Regions from separate parts of the Bacillus cereus group sp. BfR-BA-01316 genome, predicted to be linked through region 2. Evidence: riboswitches for the same ligand, from Rfam matches in the RefSeq annotation. Region 2 holds a riboswitch; each other region holds the start of a gene.

Region 1 (4,589 bases), on a different contig from region 2:
GGGTATGTATCGCAACATCCGTACTATCATTTTACATTTGATACAGTATGGGAAGAGGTTTATGAGCGTGCGCGTGAATTATATGGCGAAGAGGGAAAAGTAATAGCAGAAGAGATGTTGAAAAAGTTCTGGTTAGATTCGCTTAAAGAGCGGCATCCACATGATTGTAGCGGCGGAGAGCAACAATTACTGGCATTATGTACAACGTTATTATCAAAGCCAACTTTATTATTACTGGATGAGCCGACAAAGGGACTAGATCCATGGAAAAAGGAAAGAGTAGGAGAGCTATTTAAACAGTTGCAAAAAGAAGGTACAACAATTGTAATGGCAACGCATGATATTGAGTTTGCAGCGAAATACGTTGATCAATGTATGATGTTATTTGACGGGAAGGTCATTATGAATGATGCACCGAAAGAGTTCTTTAGTGGTAACTTCTTTTATACAACATCTATTAACCGATTCATCCGTAGAGAGTTGCCATTTGCATTAACGTGGGAGGATGTGTACGAAGCGTGTCCAAACGATATGTTGCATTTATAATATTTATTTTTGCCGTTGTAATATGTACACTACTCTTTACGACTCTTATTATGGACGGGTATTACATGGTAAGTAGTTTGTTTTTATTAGCTGTCATTATGCTACCTTTCTACGTCCGTTTTGAAAGGAAGTCGTTTGTTTCACGTGAAATTGTTATCGTTGCTGTGTTAGCGGCGATTGCAGCGGTTAGCCGGGTACCATTTTCTATTTTACCAAGTGTACAACCGACTTCTTTTGTCATTATCGTTTCTGCAATTGTTTTTGGGAGTGAAACTGGCTTTATGATTGGGGCAACGGCGGCTATTGTATCTAACATTTTTTTAGGACAAGGTCCGTGGACTCCGTGGCAAATGTTCTCTTGGGGCATGATCGGGTTTATAGCTGGGCTATTACGTAATACATTTTTAATGAAAAAACTGTGGGGAAGACTGTTGTACGGATTCGTCGTTGGATTTTTATTTGGCTGGATTATGAATTTTTGGGGTCTTCTTGGTTTTATACAGGAAGCAACGTGGGAGACAGTTATTGCCTACTATGTCGCAAGTTTTTCTTTCGATCTTAGTCACGCGATATCGAATGTTATTTTCCTTCTGTTATTTAGTACGTCATGGATTACGATCCTCACAAGATTTAAAAAGAAATACGGTATATTAGATGAGCATAAGGTGACATAGAAAAGCATATTCATATAAGGTAGGGTCGCGACTTACATATTCGTTTGCCTCTTTCATGCTTCTTACATATTGTAAGAAGCATTTTTTATTGTCAAAAAATAGATTCAATATATATCCGTTATTATATGAAATTATTTGTATAATAGCAGGTGAGAACTAATTTCAAGAGGGAGGTGTATAGTTAATGAAGTTAGTTATTCCGAAACAGCATGGAGCATGGGCGATGCTTGTTATTCCATTTCTATTAAGTGTATTACTTGGCAAACCTACTTTTTATCATGTCCCATTGTTTTTAGCCTGGTTCTTTATCTATCTAGCTACTTATCCATTTCTCATGTACATAAGGAAAAGACGAAAAAAAGAATTTCTACACGCTACAATTGTTTATTTTATCATTGCATTTGTATTTGGGATGATTTCTTTATTATATGAATGGCGAATTCTTTTATTCGCAGTATTAATGATTCCGTTGTTTATTGTAAATATGTATTACGCTCGTCAAAAAAATGAACGAGCATTACTAAATGACATTTGCGCGATTATAGTGTTTTGTATAGGCGGCTTAATAAGTTATTATTTCTCAATGAAATTTATTGATAGAACAGCATTATTCATTGCGCTTATTTCATTTCTATATTTTTTAGGAAGTACGTTTTATGTGAAAACGATGATTCGTGAAAAAAATAATCCGAAGTATCGTTTTATATCTTGGGGATATCATATTGTATTAACGGTAATCGTATTTACTATAAATCCATGGTGTTCACTCATATTTGTACCAAGTGTAATTCGGGCCATTATGTTGTATGGCAAAAAGATTTCTATATTAAAAGTAGGGATTTTAGAAATTGTTAATTCTGTATATTTTTTAATAATAACGGCAATAATGATGAAGTATGCCATTTGAAAAAACTTCCCATCTTTTGATGGGAAGTTTTCATTCTTGTTCTAAAATGTGAACGGTGTAATCGCAACGTTGAAGGGCTTGCTCTACAGCGTAAAGGGATTGTTCAATACGTGCGCGATTAAAATCTTCTTCAACAGTTTGTAGTGCTTCTTCTAAACAATGTTTTGCTTCTTGTAATGATTGAAAAGAATCTTGTACATAGCCGCGAGCATTTTGATGCATTTCATAATCCTCCTTGAATGTTCATATATGTATAGTATGAACAGTAAGGAAGAAAATATAATTTGTTGTATTTGTTTGACAATTAAAGTGAAATTACGTATAGTAAGATTTAAGTGAATATTTTCTTATCCAGAGAGGTGGAGGGACTGGCCCGATGAAACCCAGCAACCGCGATGCAGGTGCTAATTCCAGCAGAACATATTTGTTCTGGGAGATAAGACGAAGATATATACGTAACTTCTTCTTATCGGAGAGGTTTTTTTGTTGCAAAAAAACCGATTACGAAAACATATAATAAGAAGAAAGGGGTTGCGAAGTACTGTGACACTCGAAAAATACGTAAAACTGCGTAGTACAGTTTATGAATATATGATAGAGCAGGATAAGCCAATATCATTGTTAGATATTCAAGAACATATCGTTTCGCATCATGAAGGAAAATTCACTAAAAAAATGTTACATCAATTTTATTTATCAAGATTATTAGATGAACTCAAACTGGATGGGAAAATTACTTTAGCTGATGATGAATATCTCTATGCTGAAAAAGGGGTACTTTATAAAGCGGGAAAAGGGAGCTGAGCTCTCTTTTTTTTGAAGTATGTAGAGTAAAAGACTGCTAAAGCAGCCTGATACAGGGAATGGTGTTGAGTGTGTAGTGTCAAAGATTGAATGTGCCTGAAAGAGGCACTTCATATCGGCTGCAAATGAAAAGAGACACCTTCGCCGAATAGGTGTCAGTCGTTTTGTCACGTAGACTCGCTACTTGACAGTTATTAGAATAACATGTAGGGTTTTTGAAGTCAAAAGGGAATTAAAGGAAGGGGTGTTGTTATGTACGCTTACTTATTAAAAGATATAACGAAATGGATTCCAAAGTACATTATAGATAGAGGGCATGAATACTATGAAGAAGGACATGTAGAAGATGTTGAAATACACGACAAGAAAGTATTTGCTTTCGTTACTGGAAATGCAGGGAATTATGAAGTGATTATTGATCTTGAAGATTTTACAGAAAGTAGCTGTGAGTGTCCTTATGAGAATTTTTGTAAGCATATGGCAGCGGTCGTTTATGATATTCAAAGTGCTGGTGAGAGTACAGTTAAAGAACAACTGAATGGTTTAGAAAAAGAAGAGTTACTAACAGTATTAAATCGTTTATTACAAAGTTCGAAAAATGTGCAAATCGTAGAGGAGATGTTAAAGAAAGGGAAGATTTAATTTATGAATGAAATCGATCGTATTATAAATTGTTGCAATTATGATGACGAACTTTTTCGTACGTATATTAAGTGTTTAGTCCAATTGAAGAAGTGTAGTGAAACGTTAAAACAAATTCAGGTACAATTAAGAAATGATTATTTAATAAGAGGGATTTGTGAAAGAGAAGTTGATGAGGTAATAAAGGGAAGTAAAGAATATGAAACATATTTTCTTCCTAAAGTATTGCAGTGGAATTTCCTTAAGAACAATCCTCATATGATTGAAAAGGTGTGTGAAGATTTGTTTATATATGAAGCATTAAATCATGCAGAGGTAGAGTGGAGGAAGGTAATAAGCTGTATAGATAACGAATGATTTATTATATAAAAAAGCTAGTATAAAACTAGCTTTCCGTTTAAATAAATAAGAAACATAGACTAATGATAAATCCTGCATATAGTAAGTTAACAACACAAAATCCCATAATATCACGAGCGCCTAAACCAGCTATCGCTAATGCCGGTAATGCCCAGAAAGGTTGAATTAAATTTGTCCAAGCATCGCCCCATGCAATTGCCATCGCTGTTTTCGCAGCAGGTACACCAAGTTCAGCGCCAGCTGGAATCATAATTGGTGCTTGCACTGCCCATTGACCGCCTCCAGATGGAACGAAAATATTTACAATGCCAGCACTTAAAAATGTAAAGAGCGGGAATGTGGTTTCATTTGAAATACTAATAAAGAAAGTAGAAATAGCTCCTCCAAGCGAAAGCCCTTCACTATTTACTCCAATCATCATGCCCATAATTCCAGCATAGAACGGAAACTGAAGTAAAATACCTGAAGCACTCTTAGTTGAGTCAGAGAAAGCGCGAATATATTGAATAGGAGTACGGTGGAAAATAAGGCCTGCAATTAATAACATAAAAATAACGATATCAAGTGTAAGGTTAAAGCCTTTCGTACTAAAATAGTTAAAAATATAAATAAGACCTAATAACCCGATGCAAAGTGTAATAATCATACTATTTTCC
Region 2 (4,589 bases):
AGTTACTGAACAATTAGGGTACCCTCATATATTAATTAATAATGCAGCTTATTCTACGAATAATGATTTCTCTAATTTGACTGCCGAAGAGTTGGATAAGCATTACATGGTAAATGTTCGTGGGACTACATTGTTAAGTAGTGAGTTTGCACGTGGATTCAAGATGAAATCCAGTGGTAGAATCGTTAATATTACTTCGGGGCAATTTAAAGGGCCTATGGCTGGAGAGCTAGCATATGCAACAACGAAGGGAGCTATTGACGCTCTCACTAGTACGTTATCAGCAGAAGTGGCTCATTTAGGGATAACGGTTAATGCGATTAATCCAGGTCCAACTAATACGGGATGGATGACTGAAGAGATAAAGCGCGGGTTAACACCGATGTTTCCTTTTGGCAGAATTGGTGAACCAAAGGATGCAGCAAGGCTTATTAAGTTTTTAGTGAGCGAAGAAGCCGAGTGGATTACAGGGCAAGTTATTCATTCAGAAGGTGGATTTAAGAGATAAATTTATAAATAAAAAGAAGGTATCTCATTTCAGTGAGATACCTTCTTTTTAATCTTTCTTCAATCTTCGCGCTATACCATTCCCTAATGACTGTAATCCTTGAACGAGAATGATTAAAATAAAGACTGTTGCATACATTACTTCAGGTTCGTAGCGTAAATGCCCGAATCGATATGCGAGATCACCAAGGCCTCCAGCACCTACAAGTCCAGCCATTGCTGTTGCACCGATTAAGCCGATCGTTGCGATTGTTAATCCGAGTACGAGAGATGGACGAGCTTCTTTAACCATGACGTGCCAAATGATTTTTAAAGTAGAAATTCCCATTGCTTGATATGCTTCAATAACACCACGGTCCACTTCTAGTAAAGCCGTTTCCATTAAACGAGCAATATAGGGAGCTGTGAATACGACAAGTGGTACGATAACACCTTGCACACCAATAGATGTCCCCATTAGAAATTTTGTAAAAGGTAAAATAAAGAATAATAGAATGATAAATGGCAGAGAGCGAATGACATTAATAATTGTATTAAGAATCGGATATACGATTTTATTCTCTAGTTGGCCACCAGGTCTTGTTAAAGCGAGTGTTACACCGAGTGGTAACGCAATTAGAATAGAGATAAGTAGTGAAATAGATGTCATTTGAAAGGTTTGAATTGTTGCTTCCCATATTACGTTACCCCACTCATCCAAAAAGGACTTGTTTCCCATAATCTGTTCTACCTCCTTCTACGATGATCCCTTGTTCTTGCAAAAATGATAAGGCACGGTGTACTTCACTTTTTTCACCTTGCATATGAACGACCAGTTTCCCATATGCCTCATGTTTTAACTGCGTAATATTGCCTGATAAAATATTAGGATATACGTGGAAACGTTTTGTAGCAACAGCTAACGCGGGTTCTCCTGAAGAGGTTCCAATAAATGAAAGTGTTACGATTTCTCCAGTACTTTGTAGCTCTTTCTGTACCTCTTCTGGAATTTTAGCTGCAAATGCGCTATTTACAAATTTCTTCGTTGTTACATGTTGTGGATTTGTGAAAATATCTTTTACGGTTCCACTTTCAACGACAGATCCATGTTCCATTACAGCAACTTGGTCACATATACGCTGGATGACATTCATTTCGTGTGTAATTAGCAAAATCGTAATTCCGATTTCTTCGTTGATCTTTAATAATAAATCAAGAATAGAATCGGTCGTTTCCGGATCTAATGCGCTTGTTGCTTCATCACTTAATAAAACTTCAGGCTCATGAGATAGTGCGCGGGCGATCGCTACACGTTGTTTTTGACCACCAGATAATTCACTTGGATAGGCATCTTTTTTATTAAAGAGATCAACAATGCGTAAATACTTTTCTACCCTTTTTTCAATTTCATTTTTTGGAAGACCAGATAGACGTAAGGGTAGTGCGATGTTTTCATAAACGGTAACGGTTTTAAGTAAATTGAATCCTTGAAAAATCATGCCGATTTTTTGTCTCGCTTTTGCGAGTTCTTTCGTCGATAAGGTTGTTAAATCTTGATCGTTTACAATGATATTTCCTGTCGTTGGTTTTTCTAATAAATTTACACAGCGAATTAATGTACTTTTACCAGCGCCGCTATATCCGATGATTCCAAATACTTCGCTCTTCTTTACTTTAAGGGAAGTTGGTTTAAGAGCCTCAACATTCCCTTTTTTTGTTGAGAATACTTTGGAAATATTTTTCAATTCAATCATTATAGTCAGCTCCTACCAAGACGGTAAAACAGAACCATCGAATTTTTTCTCAATGAAATCTTTTACTTCTTTAGATTGATAAGCTTTCTTTAATTTATTTACAACAGCATCATCTTTATTTTCAGTACGAACAACGACCCAGTTCACATAGGGTGAATCTTTTCCCTCGCGGAAAATAGAATCTTTTGCGGGACTTAATTTTGCACCTAATGCAAAGTTTGTATTAATCGCAGCCGCCTTTACTTCACTTAGCTGCGTTGGTAATTGAGATGCCTCTAATTCAATAATTTTTAAATTTTTTGGATTTTCAATTACATCTTTTGCAGTCGCTTTTTCTGTAGCTTTTGGATCGATTTTTAAAACCCCTGCTTTTTCAAATAGCTTTAAAGCACGCAGCTCATTTGTTGGGTCATTTGGGACAGCAATTGCGTCGCCCTCTTTTAATTCTTTTACATCTTTTAAGTTTTTAGAGTATATACCCATAGGGAATGTTACTGTGGAAAATACTTCAGTTAATTTCATATTACGTTCAGCTTTAAATACGTCTAAATAAGATTTAGTTTGGTAGCTATTTACATCGAGGCTTTTTTCATCTAAAGATACGTTTGGTGCTACATAATCATTAAATATCTTTACATCGATTTGGAGGCCATCTTTTGCTGCAACTTCTTTCACCTTTTCAAAAATTTGTTCATGCGGTCCGCCTGTTACACCAACGGTAATCTTTTTCTCATCTAATGCTTTTACCTCTTTATCAGAATTAGCACCACATGCGCCTAACAATAATACAGCTCCACTTACAATACTTAATAATACCTTTTTCATTTATAATTCCTCCTTAATATGCGTTCTAAAATAAAAAGCACCTCTCAAAAATAAGAGAGGTGCCGAATAGACGAAATAGGTTCCTCTCTTATCTTCCAAAACGAAAATCGTTCTGCAGGAATTAGCACCTTAGCTTATACGTTATAAGCTCGGTTGCCGGGCATCATCGGGCCAGTCCCTCCGCCACTCTTGATAAGAGTATGTGTATTTAGTTTTTAAATATGGTACTAATAGTAAATCTTACAAAAAGAATTGTCAATATTATTTTCTGAATATATTTTATTTTAAGGTAATCGAAACATTGCCTTTCTTATGTCCCATCTCTACATACGTATGAGCTTCTGAAACTTCTTCCAATCGGTAAGTTCTATCAATAACAGGTTTTAGCTTTTCTGTTTCAGCTAGTTGTTTTAATAGGCTCATATCGTCTTTACTGACCTTTGCCATTGTTCCATTAACAGATACGTATTTTCCATTAGGCGTTAATGCTTTTTCACAAAGGGATTTTTTATACTTTCCAACTGCATCAAATATTATATCGTAGCACTCGCCTCGTTCAGTAAAATCTTCTTTCGTATAATCAATTGCGTTATCAGCCCCTAAAGATTTTACTAGCTCAAAATTTGAATTACTACAAACAGCTGTAACAGTCGCGCCGAAATATATAGCAAGTTGCACAGCGGCGGTACCTACTGATCCGGAGGCGCCATATATAAGTACTTGCTGTCCTTTTTTTATGTGTCCTTTTCTCAAAAAATGTAATGCTGAAGTTCCGCCGAAAGGAATAACTGCAGCTTCCTCATACGTCACATTGGTAGGTTTTAATGCTATCAATCCGCTTTCATGTACACATGTGTATTCAGCATAACCACCAACGTTAAGTCCTGTTAATGCAAAGATGTGATCTCCCTTTTTGAATTGAGTCACATCTGTTCCTATTTCTTCAACCTCTCCAGCTAATTCTACTCCAAGTATAGGTTTTCTCGGTTTTCTAAGCCCTAATACAAGTCGCATAGGAATCCAAAATAAAAGTGGACTAGTTAAAGCTTCGCATTCTACAATCGCCAGTTGTTACACTTGTTGCGTGAATCTTAACTAATACTTCATTCTTTTTAGGAGTAGGTTTCTTTACGTCTTGAAGCTTGAGAACGTTAGGTGGCCCGTATTTTGTGCAAATAATTGCTTTCATAGCAACCTCCTGAATTAAGTTATTTTCCTCTACATCATATTTAAATGTTTTTTTAATCATGCTTATGGTTTCACTTCATAATAAGTAAAAGAAAGATAGTTCTTTTTTAGAGTGTAGTATTTTCCTTTTAAGAAAGTAGGTACAATAAGAATAGAGAGAAGTACTAGTGAGATTAGAATTTCAAACGAGGAGAGTGCCATTTGAAAAAAAGAAAAATAGCGGTTGTAATTGTAGCGTATACAGTGTTGCTCACGACATCTATATATACATACAAAGAGCAACTGGATCATCCTATTATGAGTGATGTAGGGAAGTTGCTTCCAACGAAAATTAAA
Region 3 (4,589 bases), on a different contig from region 2:
CGATATCGTATTCGTTGAACTTCCTGAAGTAGGTGCAACAATTCAAGCTGACGAGCCATTCGGAAGCGTAGAATCTGTTAAAACAGTTTCTGAATTATACGCACCTGTAAGTGGTAAAGTTGTAGCAGTAAACGAAGAATTAAGTGACCAACCAGAACTAGTTAACGAATCTCCATACGAGGGTGCATGGATGGTTAAAGTTGAACTTTCTGATGCAAGCCAAGTTGAGAAGTTATTAACTGCAGAAAAATATGCAGAAATGACAAACCAAGACTAATTATAGTCGAAGAAAAAGGACAGCCTTTGTGCTGTCCTTTTTTATTTTATGTACATAATAAGTTTTAAATCACATATAAATGAATCAGCTATTAGGGGAATAACTTCTCTTCGGTAAGATTTCATGTGTTTTTTGTGCGAAAGAACCTTAGCCAACAGGGCTAAACAGTCGGTTCCGCTTTTCGTTATGATCCAGCTCCAGCGGCTAGAACAGTCGGTCATTTCACTCCTTCACTTGAGGCAAAAGGCGCCTCTAGTTCAGGAGTTCCAATGCCCTCTTGTTCTGAGCGATCCGCTTCCGCTTTTCTTTTGCAAAAATAAACAGGAAACAACATGAAAATAACGAATATACTATATACTAAGTTAAAGGTTGTATAGTATATGGTGATCGGGTGATGACATATGATTTATGTGGAAAAAGTCATTATTGTAGAAGGTAAATCGGATAGAAGAAAGATTGAATCTATTATTCGTGAACCAGTGGAAATTGTTTGTACAAATGGTACAATTGGTTTGTCGAAAATGGATGAGCTCATTGATCAATTTTTTGATAAGGACGTATATGTGCTAGTGGATGCTGATGATGCAGGAGAAAAGTTAAGGAAACAATTCCGAAAAGAATTTCCGCAAGCAGAGCATATTTATATTGATCGCTCGTATCGCGAGGTGGCGACTGCACCTTCTTCACATTTAGCAAATGTGTTATGGGGAGCTGACATTGACGTTTATACAGAATATTTACGGTAAGGAATGATAGAAGTGATTGATTGGACAGGTGCCGAAGCTACAGCCCTAATAGGAAATGAAGAAAAAACAGTGTTATATGTGTATACACCAATGTGTGGAACATGCCAATTAGCAAAGAAGATGTTAACGGTCGTCGAGATGACGATTGAAGATTTGAAAATTGGAATGTTAGATTTAAATTATGCCCCGCATTTAGCGAAAGAGTATGGGATAGAAAGTGTACCGTGTTTACTTATTTTTGAAAATGGGACACTGATGAAGAAAATATATGCATTTCATTCGGTTGAATATTTATATACGGAATTAAAGTAGGCGGCAAAGTTTTTGCCGCCTCGACATATTTCTTGGGAAATATGTCGACATGCGTGATAGATACAGTATTTGTCGAGCGAAAGTAACAGGATTGCTCTTTAATAAGAGGGAATGGTATGTAATAGAAAGTGATATGAGGGATGTGATTTAGGATGAAATTATATTCTTTGCTGCAATCATTTGTAAATTACGCTAATGGTCAATATCATTTAGAACCGCTTTTAAGGCAAGGAGAAAGAACTGTTAATTTTCGTTTTGGAGATGAATGCTGTTCGTTACAAATTTCAAGAGATTATATAGAACTTTTGAAAGAGGCGAGAGGAACGGAACAAATCGTTTGTTTAGAGGAAGAGGATGTACAAAAATTAGTGACTGGAAATATGAGGTTGCAAAAGTTAATGAGTGATGGACGGGTACAATATTCTGGAACGTATCGAACGATGTTATTAGTTGAATCGATGTTTCATATATGTAAACCGATGTCAGTCGGAGCTTAAAATTCTGAAGTTTCTTTTTTTACGAAAATTTCTGTTGACACAGCATGTGGATATTGATACAATTCAATTCATAAAATATAGACAATTTCATAAATTTTAAATCAGACGAAAATTTAATCTGATTTCTCTTATTAAGAGAGGTGGAGGGACTGTGCCCTGTGAAGCCCGGCAACCGTCAACTTATGTTGAAATGGTGCCAATTCCTGCAAAGCAAATGCTTTGAGAGATGAGAGAGAGGTATAATGTTGTTATATACGCATATAAACCTTTCTGCTTCTCTAGAAGCGGAAAGGTTTTTTTGTTGTTTGAATGCGGAGGACATTCAAACAGCAAGATGAGCAGTAGCGATAGATTACACGCATCAAAAATAAAAAATTGCGGAGTAAATCTAAAATCTTTATGAAATCTAGCTCCAGCGGCTAGAACAGTCGGTCGTTTCATCCCTTCCTATGAGGCAAAAAGCGCCTCTACGTCAGGGATTCCAACGCCCTCTTGTTCTAAACGAGCCGCTTGCGCTTTTTATTTAAAAAAGGGGTGATACACCATGATTTTATTAGAGAATGTAAAGAAAATATATAAGGCAAAAAGCGGTGATGTCACTGCTGTAGATAACGCCAACTTACAAATAGAGAAAGGCGAAATATTTGGTGTTATCGGATATAGTGGCGCTGGGAAAAGTTCTTTAATCCGATTGTTTAATCAGTTAGAGAAACCAACGTCTGGGCAAATTACAATTGCGAATCGTGTGATTTCAGCAATTACTGGAAATGAACTTCGTAAGGCAAGACAAGAAATCGGAATGATTTTTCAGCATTTCAACTTACTTTGGTCACGAACTGTGCGTGAAAATATCGCATTCCCACTTGAAATTGCAGGTGTCGATAAGGCGGAGAGAAGAAAACGTGTCGATGAGTTAATTCATCTTGTTGGATTAGAGGGAAGAGGAGACGCGTACCCATCTCAGCTAAGTGGTGGACAAAAGCAGCGCGTCGGGATTGCAAGAGCGTTAGCTAACAATCCACAAGTACTTTTATGTGATGAAGCAACGTCAGCTCTTGATCCGGAAACGACGGATCAAATTTTGGATTTATTGTTAGATATTAATAAGCGTCTCGGATTAACAATTGTATTGATTACGCATGAGATGCACGTTATTCGCAAAATTTGTAATCGAGTTGCTGTAATGGAGAAAGGGAAGATCGTAGAAACGGGTCCAGTACTTGACGTATTCCGTAATCCACAGCAAGACATTACAAAACGATTTGTACAGCAGTTAACTGATTCTGAAGATACGAATGAAACGATTGAAAGTTTAATAGAAAAGTATCCAGATGGAAAAGTAATTCGTTTGCAGTTTGTCGGTGAAGCGGTAGAAAGACCGGTACTTCAAAGGTTAATGCAGCGCGGTGATATAGAAGTTAGCATTTTGCAAGGAAATATCGCACAAACGAATAACGGCTCTTACGGAAGTTTAGTCGTTCATTTAAATGGTGAAGAAACAGCAATCCAGCAAGCAATAGAAGGGATTCATCAAGATCAAGTAGAGCTGGAGGTGATTGCACATGGATAAGTTAATCGCAAATGTTGATTGGAATCAAATGTTAGAAGCAACTGGTGAAACGTTATATATGACGGCAATCGCAGCGCTTGCCACATTTGTTTTAGGACTTATTTTAGGACTATTACTCTTTATGACAGCGAAAGATAATTTATGGGAAAATAAAGCGATTAATACGGTGATTGGAGCGTTTGTAAACATTTTCCGTTCTATACCGTTCATCATTTTAATTATTTTATTAATCCCATTCACAAAGATTCTTCTCGGAACAATTCTCGGAGCGAGTGCAGCGCTGCCAGCTTTAATTATTGGAGCGGCACCATTTTACGCGAGAATGGTTGAAATCGCACTTCGTGAAATTGATAAAGGTGTAATTGAAGCTTCAAAAGCAATGGGAGCAAAAACAAGCACAATCATTTTGAAAGTATTAATTCCAGAAGCGTTACCAGCATTAGTATCTGGTATTACGGTAACGACAATTGCTTTAGTAGGTTATACAGCAATGGCAGGTGTTGTTGGTGCTGGTGGCCTTGGAACACTTGCTTATTTAGAAGGGTTCCAGCGAGGAAATAACGATGTAACAATCGTTGCGACAATTTGTGTATTACTAGTTGTATTTTTCATTCAGTGGATTGGTGATAGTGTAACGACTCGAATAGATAAAAGATAATGAAAAACGGGAGGGTATTTCAAATGAAAAAATTATTACTTACAGCACTTATTACAACTTCGATTTTTGGGCTAGCTGCTTGTGGTGGGAAAGATAAAGATGAAAAGAAACTAGTTGTTGGTGCTTCTAACGTACCGCACGCTGTTATTTTAGAAAAGGCAAAGCCGTTACTTGAGAAAAAAGGAATTGAGTTAGAAATTAAAAAATTCCAAGATTACGTGTTGCCGAATAAATCATTGGCGGATAAGGATTTAGATGCAAACTACTTCCAGCACATTCCGTATTTAGAAAAAGAAATTAAAGATAAAAAATATGATTTTGAAATAGCGGGGAAAATTCATTTAGAACCAATTGGCGTGTACTCTCAAAAATATAAGAGCTTAAAAGAACTTCCAGACGGGGCGACAATTATTATGAGTAATTCTGTTGCTGATCATGGACGTGGTTTAGCAATTTTACAAAAAGAAGGCATTTTAAAAATTAAAGACGGAGTAGATCCAGTTAAAGCGACTCCGAAAGATATTGCAGA

The links. A riboswitch is a leader RNA that binds a small molecule or an ion and turns the genes downstream of it on or off. The one in region 2 is predicted to bind S-adenosylmethionine.
Positions count from the first base shown of each region.
Region 1: it holds a riboswitch for S-adenosylmethionine, as region 2 does, so the genes downstream of both, MR071_RS22630 (hypothetical protein) here and MR071_RS14645 (MetQ/NlpA family ABC transporter substrate-binding protein) in region 2, are expected to answer to the same signal.
Region 3: it holds a riboswitch for S-adenosylmethionine, as region 2 does, so the genes downstream of both, MR071_RS01125 (methionine ABC transporter ATP-binding protein) here and MR071_RS14645 (MetQ/NlpA family ABC transporter substrate-binding protein) in region 2, are expected to answer to the same signal.

Region 1 is NZ_JAKUGX010000040.1:21,016-25,604, forward strand. It holds gene MR071_RS22610 (ABC transporter ATP-binding protein) at 1-546, shown strand, start outside; gene MR071_RS22615 (ECF transporter S component) at 519-1,220, shown strand; gene MR071_RS22620 (YwiC-like family protein) at 1,405-2,127, shown strand; gene MR071_RS22625 (hypothetical protein) at 2,158-2,349, opposite strand; SAM riboswitch class I at 2,472-2,570, shown strand; gene MR071_RS22630 (hypothetical protein) at 2,611-2,931, shown strand; gene MR071_RS22635 (SWIM zinc finger family protein) at 3,184-3,573, shown strand; gene MR071_RS22640 (group-specific protein) at 3,577-3,930, shown strand; gene MR071_RS22645 (short-chain fatty acid transporter) at 3,971-4,589, opposite strand, start outside.
Region 2 is NZ_JAKUGX010000017.1:73,131-77,719, reverse strand. It holds gene MR071_RS14660 (SDR family oxidoreductase) at 1-508, shown strand, start outside; gene MR071_RS14655 (methionine ABC transporter permease) at 557-1,225, opposite strand; gene MR071_RS14650 (methionine ABC transporter ATP-binding protein) at 1,200-2,240, opposite strand; gene MR071_RS14645 (MetQ/NlpA family ABC transporter substrate-binding protein) at 2,253-3,065, opposite strand; SAM riboswitch class I at 3,151-3,264, opposite strand; partial or broken gene MR071_RS14640 (NAD(P)-dependent alcohol dehydrogenase) at 3,345-4,254, opposite strand; gene MR071_RS14635 (FAD-binding oxidoreductase) at 4,455-4,589, shown strand, end outside.
Region 3 is NZ_JAKUGX010000001.1:218,809-223,397, forward strand. It holds gene gcvH (glycine cleavage system protein GcvH) at 1-277, shown strand, start outside; gene MR071_RS01110 (toprim domain-containing protein) at 679-1,023, shown strand; gene MR071_RS01115 (thioredoxin family protein) at 1,027-1,335, shown strand; gene MR071_RS01120 (hypothetical protein) at 1,488-1,832, shown strand; SAM riboswitch class I at 1,958-2,065, shown strand; gene MR071_RS01125 (methionine ABC transporter ATP-binding protein) at 2,377-3,402, shown strand; gene MR071_RS01130 (methionine ABC transporter permease) at 3,395-4,060, shown strand; gene metQ (methionine ABC transporter substrate-binding lipoprotein MetQ) at 4,084-4,589, shown strand, end outside.